2 linked regions of the Caulobacter sp. FWC2 genome follow. The protein of the gene in region 1 interacts with the protein of each later gene in a pairwise test. Links are inferred from orthologs where the notes say so. Each region holds a gene or a part of one and is shown on either strand. Other genes may lie near its edges.

What was found. The genes of interacting proteins can lie anywhere in the genome.
Region 2: the proteins of cysK (region 1) and cysE interact in binary tests that used the Escherichia coli proteins (3 or more experiments, as listed by UniProt). The link is inferred for Caulobacter sp. FWC2 from one-to-one orthologs.

The regions. Positions count from the first base shown.
Region 1 is NZ_PEBF01000001.1:56,755-64,149, reverse strand. The notes cover bases 2,891-5,650. They hold cysK (cysteine synthase A), read right to left. Parts: upstream 4,884-5,650; coding sequence 3,897-4,883; downstream 2,891-3,896. Other genes in these bases: CSW62_RS00330 (DNA cytosine methyltransferase), read right to left, coding at 4,956-5,650; CSW62_RS00340 (NAD(P)/FAD-dependent oxidoreductase), read right to left, coding at 2,891-3,888. In the rest of the region: CSW62_RS00360 (YggT family protein), read left to right, coding at 1-28; CSW62_RS00355 (DUF167 domain-containing protein), read left to right, coding at 15-308; CSW62_RS00350 (ATP-binding protein), read left to right, coding at 496-2,274; CSW62_RS00345 (very short patch repair endonuclease), read right to left, coding at 2,211-2,666; more of CSW62_RS00340, read right to left, coding at 2,677-2,890; more of CSW62_RS00330, read right to left, coding at 5,651-6,080; CSW62_RS00325 (COG3650 family protein), read left to right, coding at 6,128-6,562; CSW62_RS00320 (serine hydrolase), read right to left, coding at 6,583-7,395.
Region 2 is NZ_PEBF01000001.1:1,113,085-1,119,281, reverse strand. The notes cover bases 2,133-4,861. They hold cysE (serine O-acetyltransferase), read right to left. Parts: upstream 4,048-4,861; coding sequence 3,217-4,047; downstream 2,133-3,216. Other genes in these bases: CSW62_RS05375 (NUDIX domain-containing protein), read right to left, coding at 4,225-4,861; CSW62_RS05385 (glutaminyl-peptide cyclotransferase), read right to left, coding at 2,419-3,201; CSW62_RS26315 (hypothetical protein), read left to right, coding at 2,133-2,280. Also shown: CSW62_RS05400 (MFS transporter), read left to right, coding at 1-835; CSW62_RS05395 (DUF3126 family protein), read right to left, coding at 858-1,064; CSW62_RS05390 (LysR substrate-binding domain-containing protein), read right to left, coding at 1,080-2,045; more of CSW62_RS26315, read left to right, coding at 2,119-2,132; more of CSW62_RS05375, read right to left, coding at 4,862-4,887; CSW62_RS05370 (nitroreductase), read left to right, coding at 4,924-5,541; CSW62_RS05365 (hypothetical protein), read left to right, coding at 5,578-5,868; CSW62_RS05360 (LytTR family DNA-binding domain-containing protein), read right to left, coding at 5,865-6,197.

The DNA.
Region 1 (7,395 bases):
AGGCACGCTGCTGAATCTCCTTGGCTAAGGAAATCGTGGCCGTTCGGTTGACCCCGCGCGGCGGTCGCGACGCGGTGGACGGCTGGGCGCTGGACGGCGACGGGCGGCCCTATCTGAAGGTGCGCGTCTCCAGCCCGCCGGTCGACGGCGCGGCCAACGCCGCTCTTTTGGTCTTCCTGGCCAAGACCCTCAAGATCCCGCGATCGGCCGTTCGGCTGGTCGCCGGGGAGACCGCCCGCGTCAAGAGGTTGGAACTTGACGGCGTCACCGGCGCCAACCTTGAGGAGGCTTTCGGCCCGCGCCCTTAATTCGACTCCAAAAAGGAAAAAATTACCCGAGAAGCGCGCATGCCGAACGCCTGGCGCAAAATATTGCCCAAGGCCGTGCGCGGACCAAGCCGTTGACGAGCCGGGGATTTTTTATTTCCCTTTAGTCCTTCGCGCCTAGCCTTGGTTGTGAAGGGGATCGGGGAATCCCTCAGGGGTGCGGGCGTCCATGTCGACGATGGAAGTGCAGGGAGACGTAGCGCGCGTCACCGCTTCGCGGCTTGCGGACACGTATCTGCGCGTGGTGGCGACGGTCGTCATCGCCGTGGTGATGCAGGTCTATCTGCATACGACCTGGGGCTGGCTGTGGGCTCTGGCCTACCTGCTCTGCTGCGCGATCGGGCTCTGGGTGCGCCGCCCCTCGATGATCGATCCGGACGCCCCTGTCGCGACCTGGCGTCGCCTGGCCGCCTTCGTGGCCCCAGCCATCACCTCGACGGCGTTCGGCGCCCTGTCGATCGTGCTGTTTTCATCGCACATCCGTTTCGCGCCGACCCTGGGCGGCATGTTGCTGGCGGGCGCACTGCTGAACGTGGTGGTGATCAACGCCGGCAATCGCTCGGCCACCCTGATGGCCTCCACGCCCCACGTGCTCTATCTGCTGGTCGTCCCGTTCGTGGCCAAGGCGGCCAATCCGGGCGCCAATCTCGCGGATGTGCTGTGGTTTGGGGCGATCTTGATGATCGCCTCGGTCGCCGTGGCCAGCCGAACCCTTGACGCGGCCCTGAAGGCCGAGGCTGACGCCAAGGCCGAGGCCGAGCGCCGCCGCCACGAGGCCGAGGAGGCCGTGGCCGCGAAGTCCGCCTTCGTGGCGATGATCAGTCACGAGCTGCGCACCCCGATCAGCGCCATCCTGGCCGGGGCCGCGCGCCTGCACAGCGAGGTCCCCGAGGCCAGTTCCAAGGTCCACGCCCAGCTGATCGCCGACGCGGGCGGGTTGATGCGCACCCTGCTGAACGATCTGCTGGACTTCTCGCGCCTGGAAGCCGGCCGCATGTCGGTGGAAAAGAGCGCCTTCAACCTGCGCCAGGCCCTGTCCGACACCCTGCGCTTCTGGCGCCCCGAAGCGGCCCGCAAAGGGCTGCGCCTGCGGGTGACGGGAGCGGCCAGCCTGCCGCGCTGGACCGCCGGCGACGCCATGCGGCTGAAGCAGGTCCTGAACAACCTGCTCAGCAACGCCATCAAGTTCACCGAGCGCGGCCACGTCACCGTCTTGCTCGACGCCCAGCCCGTCGGCGATCAGATCCAGCTGTCGATCACGGTCCATGACACCGGTCCCGGCATCCCCGACGCCGCGCTGCCGCGCCTTTTCACGCCGTTCGACCAGCTGAACGCGACCGTCGTCCGCCAGTATGGCGGCTCGGGCCTGGGCCTTGCGATCAGCCGCGAACTGGCCCGCCTGATGGGCGGCGACCTGACGGCCGCGAACGCCTCCAAGCCAGGCGATGGGGGTGAGGGCGCACGCTTCACCCTGATCGCGATGCTTGAAACGGCCGAGACGCCGCGCGCCGATGACGAGAGCCGCTCGATCACCGGCTTGCGGGTGCTGGTCGTCGACGATCACGTCGTCAACCGCCGGGCCATCGAACTGGTCCTGGAGCCGTTCGGCGTCGACGCCACGCTGACGGAGTCCGGCGAGGAGGCCCTCGAACGCCTCCGTTCGGAAGTGTTCGATGCGGTGCTGATGGACCTCTACATGCCCGGGATGGACGGCCGGGAAGCCACGAAGATCCTGCGGTCCCGCGATGGCCCCAACCGCGACATCCCGGTGATCGCCGTCACGGCTTCGGCCACGCCCAAGGACTGGGAGGCCTGCGCCGCCGCCGGCATGAACGCCCACGTCGCCAAGCCGATCGACCCCGCCGAGTTGTTCAGCGCCCTGGCTCAGGTCCTGGCGGACGCGATCGCGTCACCCGAAGACGTCGACGTCGAGGCCAGCAGGGCCTGAAGCCGCGCGGTCAGCGCCGCCTCGTCCTTGAAGGCGCACTCCCAGACCACCTCGACCCGCCAGCCGGCCGCCCCCAGCGCCTCGACCGACCGCGCGTCGCGGGCGACGTTGCGCGCCACCTTGGCCAGCCAGTAGTCGCGATTGGCCTTGGGGACCCGCGCGCCTCGCGCGCAGTCATGCCCGTGCCAGAAGCAGCCATGGACGAAGATCGCCAGCTTGCGCCCCGGCATCACAAGGTCAGGATTTCCCGGCAGGTCCTTGCGATGCAGGCGATAGCGGGCGCCCAGACCCGTCAGGATGCGACGCAGGGCCTTTTCGGGCTTGGTGTTCTTGCTCTTTACCCGCGCCATGACGGCCGAGCGCTTGGCCTGATCGTAGACGTCGGTGGTCATGCCGAGGCGCTCATGGCCGCGTCTCGGGCGAAAAGCGGCCCAGCCGCAGGGTCCCGGTCAGCAGCAGCACCCCGAGCTGCTTGAGGCCCGGCCACCGCGACATCGGCGTGAAGAACCGGTCTCTGATCGCGGGCCAGAACGCGCCATGGGCCTGGAAGAGCGGCGTCAGCGCCTTGGAGACCAGTTGATAAACCCCGGTGTGGCGCCGCCGGTCGTCCTGCCAGGCGCGGACCGCCACGGCGGTCGGGCGGTGGTCGCGGTCGAGGCGCGCGGCCAGTTCGACGGCGTCGACGAGGGCCAGATTGGCGCCCTGCCCCAGTTGCGGGCTGGTGCCGTGGGCGGCGTCGCCGATCAGCACGCAGGCCTCGCGGTTCCAGCGCCCAACCGACACGTCGCGATAGACGGCGCGGGAAAAGCCTTCCCAGCCGGCTCGACCGTCGAGCAGGGCGGCGGCCTCGGGCCACAGCGACCCGAGGCGGTCGCGCCGCCAGGTCTCGAAGTCGGCGGCCAGGAAGGCGTCCATGTCCGCGACCGGCACGGACCAGAACAGGCTGACCTGAGCGGTCTCGCCCGCGCCGCCTCGGCCGACGGGAAGGACCCCGGTCATCACCTCGGCGCGGTGATAGACCTGACGCAGGGCGTTGGCGAAGCGGCCTTCGGGGTCGCTGGCGTTGGTCCAGACCGCGCCCCAAGGATAGATCGGCGCGCGTGCGCCGGGCCGCACGGCGGTCCGCAAGGTCGAGGCCGAGCCGTCGCCGACAATGGCCAGGTCAAACGGCCCGAAGGCGCGGCCGTTGTGGTCATGCAGGGTCGGTCGCGACGGGTCCTCAATCCGGACAATGCGCGCATCGGTGACGACCTCGACACCGGCCGGCGCCAGCTGATCATGCAGGGTGTCGAACAGCACCGCGCGATGGATGCCGACCCCATGAGCGCCGGCTCGCCAGTCGCCGTAGTCGAGGTCCATGACCCGGCGGTTGCGCGTGTCCTTGCCCTCGAGCCGGTCGACGCGAGCCCCGGCGGCGCGGATCGCGTCATCGAGACCCAACGCCTTCAGCGCCGCCAAGCCCGTAGGCTGAAGCAGCAGGCCCGAACCCACGGGGCGGGGCGCGGCGAAGGCTTCCAGCAGGGTCACCGCGTGGCCCCGTCGCGCCAGGGCCAGCGCGGCGGCCATGCCGCCGACGCCGCACCCGACGACGCCGATGCGCAGTGACGCGCCCACTGCGGGGCTCAGAGCCCCTCGAACAGGGCCGTGGACAGGTAGCGTTCGGCGAAGCTGGGGATGATCGCCACGATGACCTTGCCGGCATAGTCGTCGCGCAGGGCCAGGTCGAAGGCCGCCGTCAGGGCCGCGCCCGAGCTGATGCCGACCGGCAGTCCCTCGGTGTTGGCCGCGCGGCGCGCCATGGCGAAGGCGTCGTCATTGCTGACCTGGACGATGTCGTCGATCACGCCGCGATCCAGGATGCCCGGCACGAAGCCAGCGCCGATGCCCTGGATCTTGTGCGGACCAGGCGCGCCGCCCGACAGCACGGCCGAGGCTTCCGGCTCGACTGCGACCATCTTCAGCGACGGCTTGCGGGCCTTCAGCACCTGGCCGACGCCGGTAATCGTACCGCCGGTCCCGACACCGGAGACCACCGCGTCGACGGCGCCGTTGGTGTCGTTCCAGATTTCCTCGGCGGTCGACACACGGTGGACCAGCGGATTGGCGCCGTTCTCGAACTGTTGGGGCATGACCGCGCCGGGCGTGGCCTCGACGAGTTCCTGGGCGCGGCCGACAGCGCCGCGCATGCCCTTCTCCGCCGGGGTCAATTCCAGCTTGGCGCCCAGCAGCAGCAGCATCTTGCGGCGCTCGATCGACATGCTCTCGGGCATGACCAGGATCAGCTTGTAGCCCTTGGCGGCGGCCACGAAGGCCAGGGCGATGCCGGTATTGCCCGAGGTCGGCTCGATGATCGTCGCGCCAGGCTTCAGTATGCCCTGGAACTCAAGGGCCTCGATCATCGCCGCGCCGATGCGGTCCTTGACCGAAGCGATCGGGTTGAAGAACTCCAGCTTGGCCAGCACCTCGCCCTTGGGCTTCAGCTCGGCCGACAGGCGCGGCAGCCGGATCAGCGGCGTGTCGCCGATGGTGTCGATGATCGAGTCATAGATCTTGCCGCGACCAGCGCGCTTGAAACGCACGGCGTCGTAGAGGGAGGAAGCGTCGTCCATCTGAGAACCCAGAGCCTTAGGTTGCGGGAAGCGGGCCGCACCCTAGCCCCCGAGGCGGGGACTGTCAGCGGGTCATTCCGCGGCGAGGCTTGCAGTTTTGCTATCGAGCAGCGGCTCCAACAGGCTTTCGGCCAGCCAGCGGACCACCGGGACCGCCACACCGTCGCCAATCACCTGCAAGCCCGCCGTCTGCGAGCGCGGCAAGGCGTAGCTGTCCGGCAGCCCCATCAGGCGCGCGCCCTCGCGCGGGCTGACCAGGCGCGAGCGGACCTCACCGTTCTCGATGACCAGCAGTGTCTGGCGAGAGGAGCCGCCCCGCGGCGTACGCAGGCAGCCCGCCAGACCGTCGAACCGAACCTCGGCGCGCTGTTCGCCACCGCGCATTCGGCGAAACACAGCGCCGACCGAACGGCCGCCCGCCTTGCGCCGCGTCTCGACCGCCTGACGATGGCTGTCAGCCATCAGGGCCAGCAGGGCCTCGGTGCGCTCCGGCGGGTTCCAGGTCACGGCGACATCAGGCTCGAGCACGACGGCCAGGTCGGTGTTGCGGGACGGCGGCGACGGGACGCCCCACCAGATCCAGTGGGCCTGCAGGTCCTCGGGCAGGCGCGCCGCCGCTTCGCGCACGGCGCGGGTGTGGAAGGCGCTGGAGCCTTCCAGCGCTGCGGTCGGCAGGCGGGTGGCGACCACGAAGACGCGCGGCCGCGACTGCGGGACGAAGGCGCCGGCGTCGATCTCCAGCGCCCCGAAGCGGTAGCCCTCTTCCGAGAGCACCCCGCACAGGGCGGTGAAGTCGTCGCCATGGTGCGAGGTCAGCAGGCCGACCACGTTCTCGATGACGATCGCCGGCGGGGCGCGGCCCTGCGCCGACAGGGCCTTCATCAGGGTCCAGAAGCCGAAGAATGCCGAAGACTTGCCGCCCGACAGACCCGCGCGCGCGCCCGCCAGACTGAAGTCCTGGCAGGGACTGGAGGCCCAGGCCAGATCGGTGGTCGGCAAAAGGTCGGCGCTCAGGGCGAACACGTCGCCCTCGTGGAAGTGCCCTTCGGCGTCCGGAAAGTTGGCGCGATAGGTCGCCGCCTTCACCGCGTCGAAGTCGTTGGCGAAGGCGCATGCCCAGCCTTCGCCCAGACCAAGGCGGGCCATGCCGCCGCCGGCGAAGAATTCAAGGAAGGAGGGACGAGCGTTCCGATTCATCGACGCAGAGTCTAGCCTTTCCAGGCCTAGCCGGGATAGCCAGAGACATGCGCACCGCCGTCCTGATCGCCGCCCTTTTCGTCCTCACCGCCTGCGACGCGCCGCTGGGCTCGAACGAGGACGCGCCCCCGCCGGCCGACGCGCCGGTGACGGTCGGGCCGGACTATGGTGGCGACTTCGACGCGGTCGGGACCGAGCCCTTCTGGAGCCTCAAGATCCGGGCCGCCAGCATGACCCTGGCCCGTCCGGACCACCCGGAGGTCGCCACCGCCAATCCCGGCGTGCGAGCCGACGGCGACCAGGGCGTCTGGGACGGGACGGTCGGCGAGCAACGCCTCGTCCTGCGCCTGACGCCCGGCGATTGCAAGGACGGCATGTCCGATCGCCGCTACGGCTATTCGGCAGAAGTGTGGATCGACGGCGAAACCCTGCGGGGCTGCGCCGCCAAGACCCAGGACCTGGCGGCTCAGCCCCGGCCCTAGGTTGACGCGCGACGGGCTCTTCAGTCTCCCTTGGGCCCCAGATAGCCCGGCCCATAGACCGCCGCGCGGAAATCGCGGTGCAGGCTGGCGTCGAACGGGTAGGTCTGGACAAAGAACACGGCCGTCAACTTATTGGCCGGATCGACCCAGAACAGCGTCGTCTCCCGGCCGTCCCAGAAGAACTCGCCGACCGCGCCGCGGTTTTCCTCGGCCGTCTTGGGCTGGCTCTTGCGGACCGCGAAGTCGAGGCCGAAGCCGACCGAGCCCTTGCTGGGCAGCCACCAGGTCTCGGTGACGCGGGCGTCCAGGTGATCGGTTCCCATCAGCCGGACGGTCGAGGGCTTGAGGATCCGCACCCCGTCCAGCGTCCCGCCGCCCAGCAGCATGCGCGAGAAGCGGGCGTAGTCGTCGATCGGGGCCACGAGGCCCGCCCCGCCCATGGTCAGGCGGCGGCTGGGGTCGAAGTTCAGCTTGCGGGTTTCGGCGTCGTCCTGCCGGGCCAGCTTGCCATCGGCGCCCTTGTTATAGGTGGCGGCCAGCCGCGCGAAGGCGGCCTCGGGCTGAGTCCAGCCGGTCTGCGTCATGCCCAAAGGGTCGAGGATGTGGGCCTTGGCGTAGGCCTCGTAGGGCTGGCCGCTCAACACCTCGACCAGGCGGGCCTGGACGTCGACGGCGGCGCTGTAGCTCCACTGCGCGCCCGGCTGGTAGAGCAGCGGGACGGTGGCCAGGCGGCGGCTGAATTCGGCGAGATCGTTCTTCAGGTTCAGCGGATCGACGGTCTGATAGACCTTGTCGGCGGGAAGGCCGCGCCCGCCATACGAGAAGCCGGCCGT
Region 2 (6,197 bases), 1.1 Mb from region 1 along the record:
GACCGCCTCGACGGCCACCGGCTCGCTGATCTTCCTGCCTGGCATGGCCCTGATCGCCGACCACGGCGGCTGGAAGCCGGTCGTCATCACCGTCGCGATCGTCTGCCTGGTCCTGGCCCCGCTGGTCTGGCTGCTGATCCCCGAGCGCCCCGCCGATGTCGGCCTGAGACCCTATGGCGCGCCGGACGACTACGAGGCCCCCGCCCCGCTGAACGGCGCCAACGCCCTGGCCTACGCCTTCCAGGCCCTGGGGCGGGCGGCCAAGACGCGGACGTTCTGGCTGCTGTTCCTGGGCTTCTTCATCTGCGGCCTGACCACCAACGGCCTGGTCGGCGTCCACATGATCGCCTTCTGCGGCGACCGGGGCATGCCCGAGGTCAAGGCCGCCGGCCTGCTCGCGCTGATGGGGCTGTTCGACCTGTTCGGCACGACGGCTTCGGGCTGGCTGACCGACCGCTATGACAGCCGCAAGCTCTTGTTCGTCTACTACGTGCTGCGCGGGCTCTCGCTGATCTACCTGCCGTTCTCGGACTTCTCGGTGATCAGCCTGTCGGCGTTCGCAGTGTTCTACGGCCTGGACTGGATCGCTACCGTGCCGCCGACCGTGCGCCTGGCCACCCAGGCTTTCGGCGAGCGTGACGGCCCCATCGTGTTCGGCTGGATCGCGGCCGGCCACCAGATCGGCGCGGCCACGGCGGCCATCGGCGCGGGCATGATCCGCGCCAGCCAGGGCCAGTATGTCGAGGCCTTCATCATCGCGGGCGCGGCGGGCCTCGTCGCCGGCGTGGCGTCGCTGATGATCCGCCGCGCGGTCCCCAAGCCAGCCCTGGCCTGAGGCGCGCGGCGATCAGAGACGCTTAGTCCAGGTCTTCGGCCAGGATGGCCATTTCGAACATGAACGAGCCGTCTTCGTCTTCGTCCTGGAAGAGCACGCCGATGAACTCACCGGCGACTTCGACCTCGGCCGAGTCCTTCTGCTTGGGGCGCGGCTTCACGGCGATGTGCGGGTTGCCGAAGGTGCGCTTCAGGTGCTTTTCGAGCTTGGCGATGTCGTTGGCGTCCACGGGGGGCCTCTTGTTCTAGCTGTGCGCCCGGGAGCGCGTGATCGGGGCGAAACTAGCGTCCGGGGCGTGGGGCGCAAGCGCTTCCGGCGGATGAGGTGTGGACGCTCCTTCCGCTAGCAGCCAGTCGCGGAACAACAAGGCTCCCTCACCCGCCCCATCGAGCGGCGTCAGGGCCACGATGCTGGACCGTCCGGGCGTGAAGCCAAGCGGCGCGACCAGCCGTCCGCTGGCCAGATCGCGCTGTACGAACGACCACGGGCCGATGGCAACGCCCAGGCCAGCCGCCGCACCTTCGAGCATGTAGAAGTAGTGGTCGAACTCCTGGGTGCTGACCGGATCGGGGATCGATGCGAGATCCCGGTTTCGGGTCCAGTCGGACCAGCTCTCGACGAAGGTGCGGGTCAACAGGCGCGGCATGGCGCAGATCTCGTCCAGGGTCATGCCCTTGCGCGCCAGCTCCGGGGCCATGACCGGGCCGTGGAAGTGCTCCATGAAGGGCGTGACCTCGGAGTCGTCGGAATGGTGGTCGCCCAGGAACCGCATGCGGATGGCCAGGTCGACGCCGTCCCCCTTGAAGTCGAAGGGGCCATTGGACTCAGCCACCCGCACCGGGATGTCGGGATGCGCCGCCTGAAAGACCGGCAGGCGCGGGATCAGCCACTTCATGGCGAAGGTCGGCAGGCAGGAGACGACCAGCGGCCTGGGGCCGGCCTGGACCGGACGTGGTACGGCCGCCTCGATCTGGTCGAAGGCCGGCGACAGGGCCTGGGCCAGTTTCAGCCCGGCTTCGGTCATGCGCAGTCGCGTACGCGGCCCTTCGGTCAGGGCGACGCCCAGATGCTCTTCCAGCTGGCGGATCTGGCGGCTGACCGCGCCGTGGGTCACGCACAGCTCGTCGGCGGCCAGGGTCATTCGGCCGTGGCGGCCAAACGCCTCGAAGGCGCGCAAGGCGTTCAGGGAGGGGAGCTGACGGCGGGCCATGTGATTAAACCTCACAGAAGCCCGACCGATAAGTCGTTATCCGAGCGCGCGCAACCGATGGATAGTCGCGCCCATGCCCGCCGCCGCCCCGCACCGCATCACCCTGCTCCAAGTCCTGGCCCTGATGGCGATCTGGACGGGGGTGATCTACGGCGTCACAGCCAAGCGGCCGTCGCAGGTCGATGAAATCTCACTGAAGAAACCCGCCCTCGTCGCCTGCGCCAAGCAGGGCTGATCGAGAAGAAACCATACCCCACATAGGGGTGGGCCCCGGCGCGTTACGCTGCCGGGGCCCAGGTCCGCCCACTAGGTCGGGGGGGCGTAGAGGGGCGGACATGAGATAAACGCCAGCCCTCGAACGTGGTTCCGCCAGCTATTGCGGCGACGACAATTTAATCTCGAACAGCTTGGGCCACAGCTTGCCGGTGACGAACAGGCGGTCGCCGGCGGCGTCATAGGCGATGCCGTTCAGCACATCGTCGCGCGTGCCCGTGACCCCGGCCTCCTTCAGCAGGCCCGCCAGTTCGATCCAGCCCGTGACATTGCCGGTCTTGACGTCGATGCGGGCGATGCGGGTCGTCTGCCAGACATTGGCCAGCAGCTCGCCCTTCACCCATTCCAGCTCGTTGAGATTGCGCACCGGCACGCCATGGTCGGTGACCTCGATGCGGCCGGTCTCTTTCAGGGTTTCAGGATCCAGGAACCGGATGAACGAGGTGCCGTCGCTCATCATGATCCGCTTGTCGTCGCGGGTCAGGGCCCAGCCCTCGCCCGGATAGCTGAACTCGCCGATCCGCTCGAAGGTGTCGATGTCGTAGATGATCCCGGTCTCATCGGTCCAGGTCAGCTCGTAGAGCCGGTTCTTCCAGTCGACGATGCCCTCGCCGAAATAGCGGCTGTCGACGATGCGCTCCTGCTCGGAGACGCCGGTCTCCAGGTTCCACTTGCGAATGAACGACCGGCCCTTCAGGCCCGTGCTCTCGAAGATGAAGCCGTCGCGGTAGAACAGACCTTCGGTGAAGGCGGCGGTATCGTGCGGATAGGCCTTCACGACGGTGTAGCCGCCGACCGGCGCGGTGGCGGCGAGCGCGGGCGCGCCAACCAGAAGAGCAGCGGCGAGGACGAGGCCGTTCAGGCTACGCAGGAGGGATCGCACAGAGATCTCGCCCAATCAGATTTCGTACGAATAGACGGTCTCAGCCAGGGTGTGGTCCATGGTCCGGGCCGGCTCCTCGCAGGTGGGGCAGTTGACCAGGCGGGCGGGCACGCCGGCCGCGGTGCAGTGGGCCGGCACGGGGCGCAGCACCACCGAGCCCGAGGCGATCTTCGCGTAGTCGCCGACCGTGATGTTGCCCAGCACCTTGGCGCCCGCGCCCAACAGGACGCCGTTGCCGATCTTGGGGTGACGGTCGCCGCGTTCGGCGCCGGTGCCGCCCAGGGTCACGCCGTGCAGCATCGAGACGTCATCGCCCACCACCGCGGTCTCGCCGATGACGATGCCGGTGCCGTGGTCGATGAACACGCCCTTGCCGATCCTGGCGGCCGGGTTGATGTCGACCTGGAAGATCTCGCTGGCGCGGCTCTGCAGATAGAAGGCCAGGGTCTCGCGACCCTCGTTCCACAGCCAGTGCGACACGCGATGGGTCTGCAGGGCCAGGAAGCCCTTGAAGAACAGGAACGGCTGGACATAGCCCTTGCAGGCCGGATCGCGCTCGAACACGGCGCGAAGGTCGGCCTCGGCGGCCTCGACCAGGCTGGGATCGCTCTTGAAGGCGTCGGCTGCGAACTCGCGCGCCGTCATCGCCCGCATCTCCTGGTCGCCCAGCTTGCGGGCAAGCTGGAAGGTCAGGGCGTCGGCCAGATTATCGTGGCTCAGGATCACCGCGTTCAGCAGCGACGCCAGGGCCGGCTCGGCCTTGGCCGCGTGTTCGGCCTGGTTGCGCAGCGCCACCCAGACGGGGGTGTCCGTCTCCGACGTCACGACTTCCAGAGGCTTGGCCATCGGGCTCTCCCTTCCCCGAGCGCATAAGCGAAACCGCGAGCGGTTTCGACATGCGCTCCGACCTAAAAACTTGGGCCTGTTTATCCGGTTCAGATTTCATCTGACCGGACAGGCCCAGCAGGCGGTACTCATAGAGCATCTTGATAAGAAATGCTCCCCCGACGCGACGAACGCCGGCTATTCCAGGATGAGAGCCGCCAACTCGGCCGGCAGTTCCCCTCGAACGGCCATATGGTGCGTCCGGAGCAGTAACGCCACCGTAATTGCGTCCGGCATGTGGCCGGCGACCGCCGCCTCCAGCGCCTCGCCGAACGGCACGCGGGCGACGGCTAGGTCCTCGGTCTCGTCCGGCGCGGTCTGGGTGGGCGACAGCTCCATGGCCAGGAAGCCGTAGGCGATCTCGTCAGTCACCGAGTTGGAAAGCTCCATCCGCAGGATCTGACGCCAGTCGGCGGCCTGAAGGCCCACCTCCTCGGCCAGTTCGCGCTTGGCCCCGTCCAGCGGATCCTCGCCGTGCGGCGCACCGCCCTCGGGCAGCTCCCAGCTGTAGTTGGCGAGCGAGAAGCGGTTCTGTCCGACCAGCGTCACCGTGCCGTCCGCGTGCAGCGGCACGACGCCGATCGCCTGGTTCTTGAACCCCACCTTGCCGTATAGCGCCGGCCGGCCCGTCGGGGCGATGGCCTGATACTCGGTCAGGGTGATCCACGGGTTGTCGTACACGACTTGACGGGACGAGACGCCCCAGGGCTTTCCGTGCGGCTTCAGCCAAATAGGCTTAGGAGGGCCGGGCTTTTCGGACATGCGAGGGCTCGCGACTTGTGGCGGCCGCTCGGCGGCCATAGTTGATCGGGCTTATAACGCTTCGGAGACATCGTCTTGGCCGCTTCCGTTCCCGCCGCCCCCGAATTCGCCGAGACGCTGCCGATCGAGGCGTCGCCCGAAGTCGTCGCCTTCCTGGCCAAGCGCCGCTCGGCTTCGGCCATGAGCCTGGCCGCCCCGGGGCCGGACGACATCCAACTGGCCGACCTCCTGCGCATCGCCGCCCGGGTGCCCGACCATGGCAAGCTGGCCCCGTGGCGGTTCGTGATCCTGAGAGGCGCGGCCAAGAACACGTTCGCCGAGCAGATCACCCAACTGGCCGACAGCCAGGCCAACCCGGCCAAGGCGAACGCCGCCCTGCGCAAGCTGACCCGCCCGCCGGTCGCCGTCGCCGTGATCTCGCGCTTCATGCCCGGCGAGATCCCCGAGTGGGAACAGCGCCAGAGCGCCTCGGCGGTCTGCCACCAGATGCTGCTGGCCGCCGCCGCGCTCGGCTGGGGGGCCAACTGGATCACCGACTGGTACAGCTACGACCCGCGCGCGACGGCGATCCTGGGTCTGGCCGAAGGCGAGCAGGTCGCCGGCTACCTCTATCTGGGCACGGCGACCGAGCCGCCGCAGGAGCGCGTGCGCCCCGATGTGGGGGCGATCACCACGGAATGGAGCCCTAACTAGGCTCGCCGCGTTGCTTCCGCACAACGAGGACACCCCATGGCCAAGCGTAGAGACCCCTGGACGAGCCTGGCCTTCGATTCCTGGTCCTTGGGGCTGGAAGCCTCGACCGTGATCGGCCTGCGCATGATGAAGCTCGCCGCCGGCGGCGCGGCCGCCCAGGCGGAGGCCCAGCTGATGGTCGGCGAGAAGGTCGCGACCAGCGTGACCTTGCCGATGCTGGCCATGACCGGCCAGCTGGGCGCGTCCGGGCCCGCGATCGCCGCGCGCTCTCTCGCGCATCTGCGCAAGAAGGTGCGGGCCAACAGGCGGCGCCTGGCCAAGGGCTAGGCCTCGACCGCCAGCCCCAACCGCGCCTGCACGACCTTCACATAGGTCGGCCCTACCGGCACGGCGACACCGTCCCGCAGCACCAGTGCGATCAGCCCCTTGCCGAGGCGATTGACCGCCTCGACCCGGTCGGGGCTGACGAACGCCGAGCGGTGGACGCGGATCATCCTGTTGGGATCCAGGCCCTGCTCCAGGGCGCTCATGGTGATGCGGTGGATGTGGCTGCGGGTGGCGGTGTGCAGCAGGACATAGTCCTTGGCCGCCTCGATCCAGTCGATCTCGCTGACCGCCACGCGGACATGGCCGTGGCGAGTGGCGACCCAGATGCC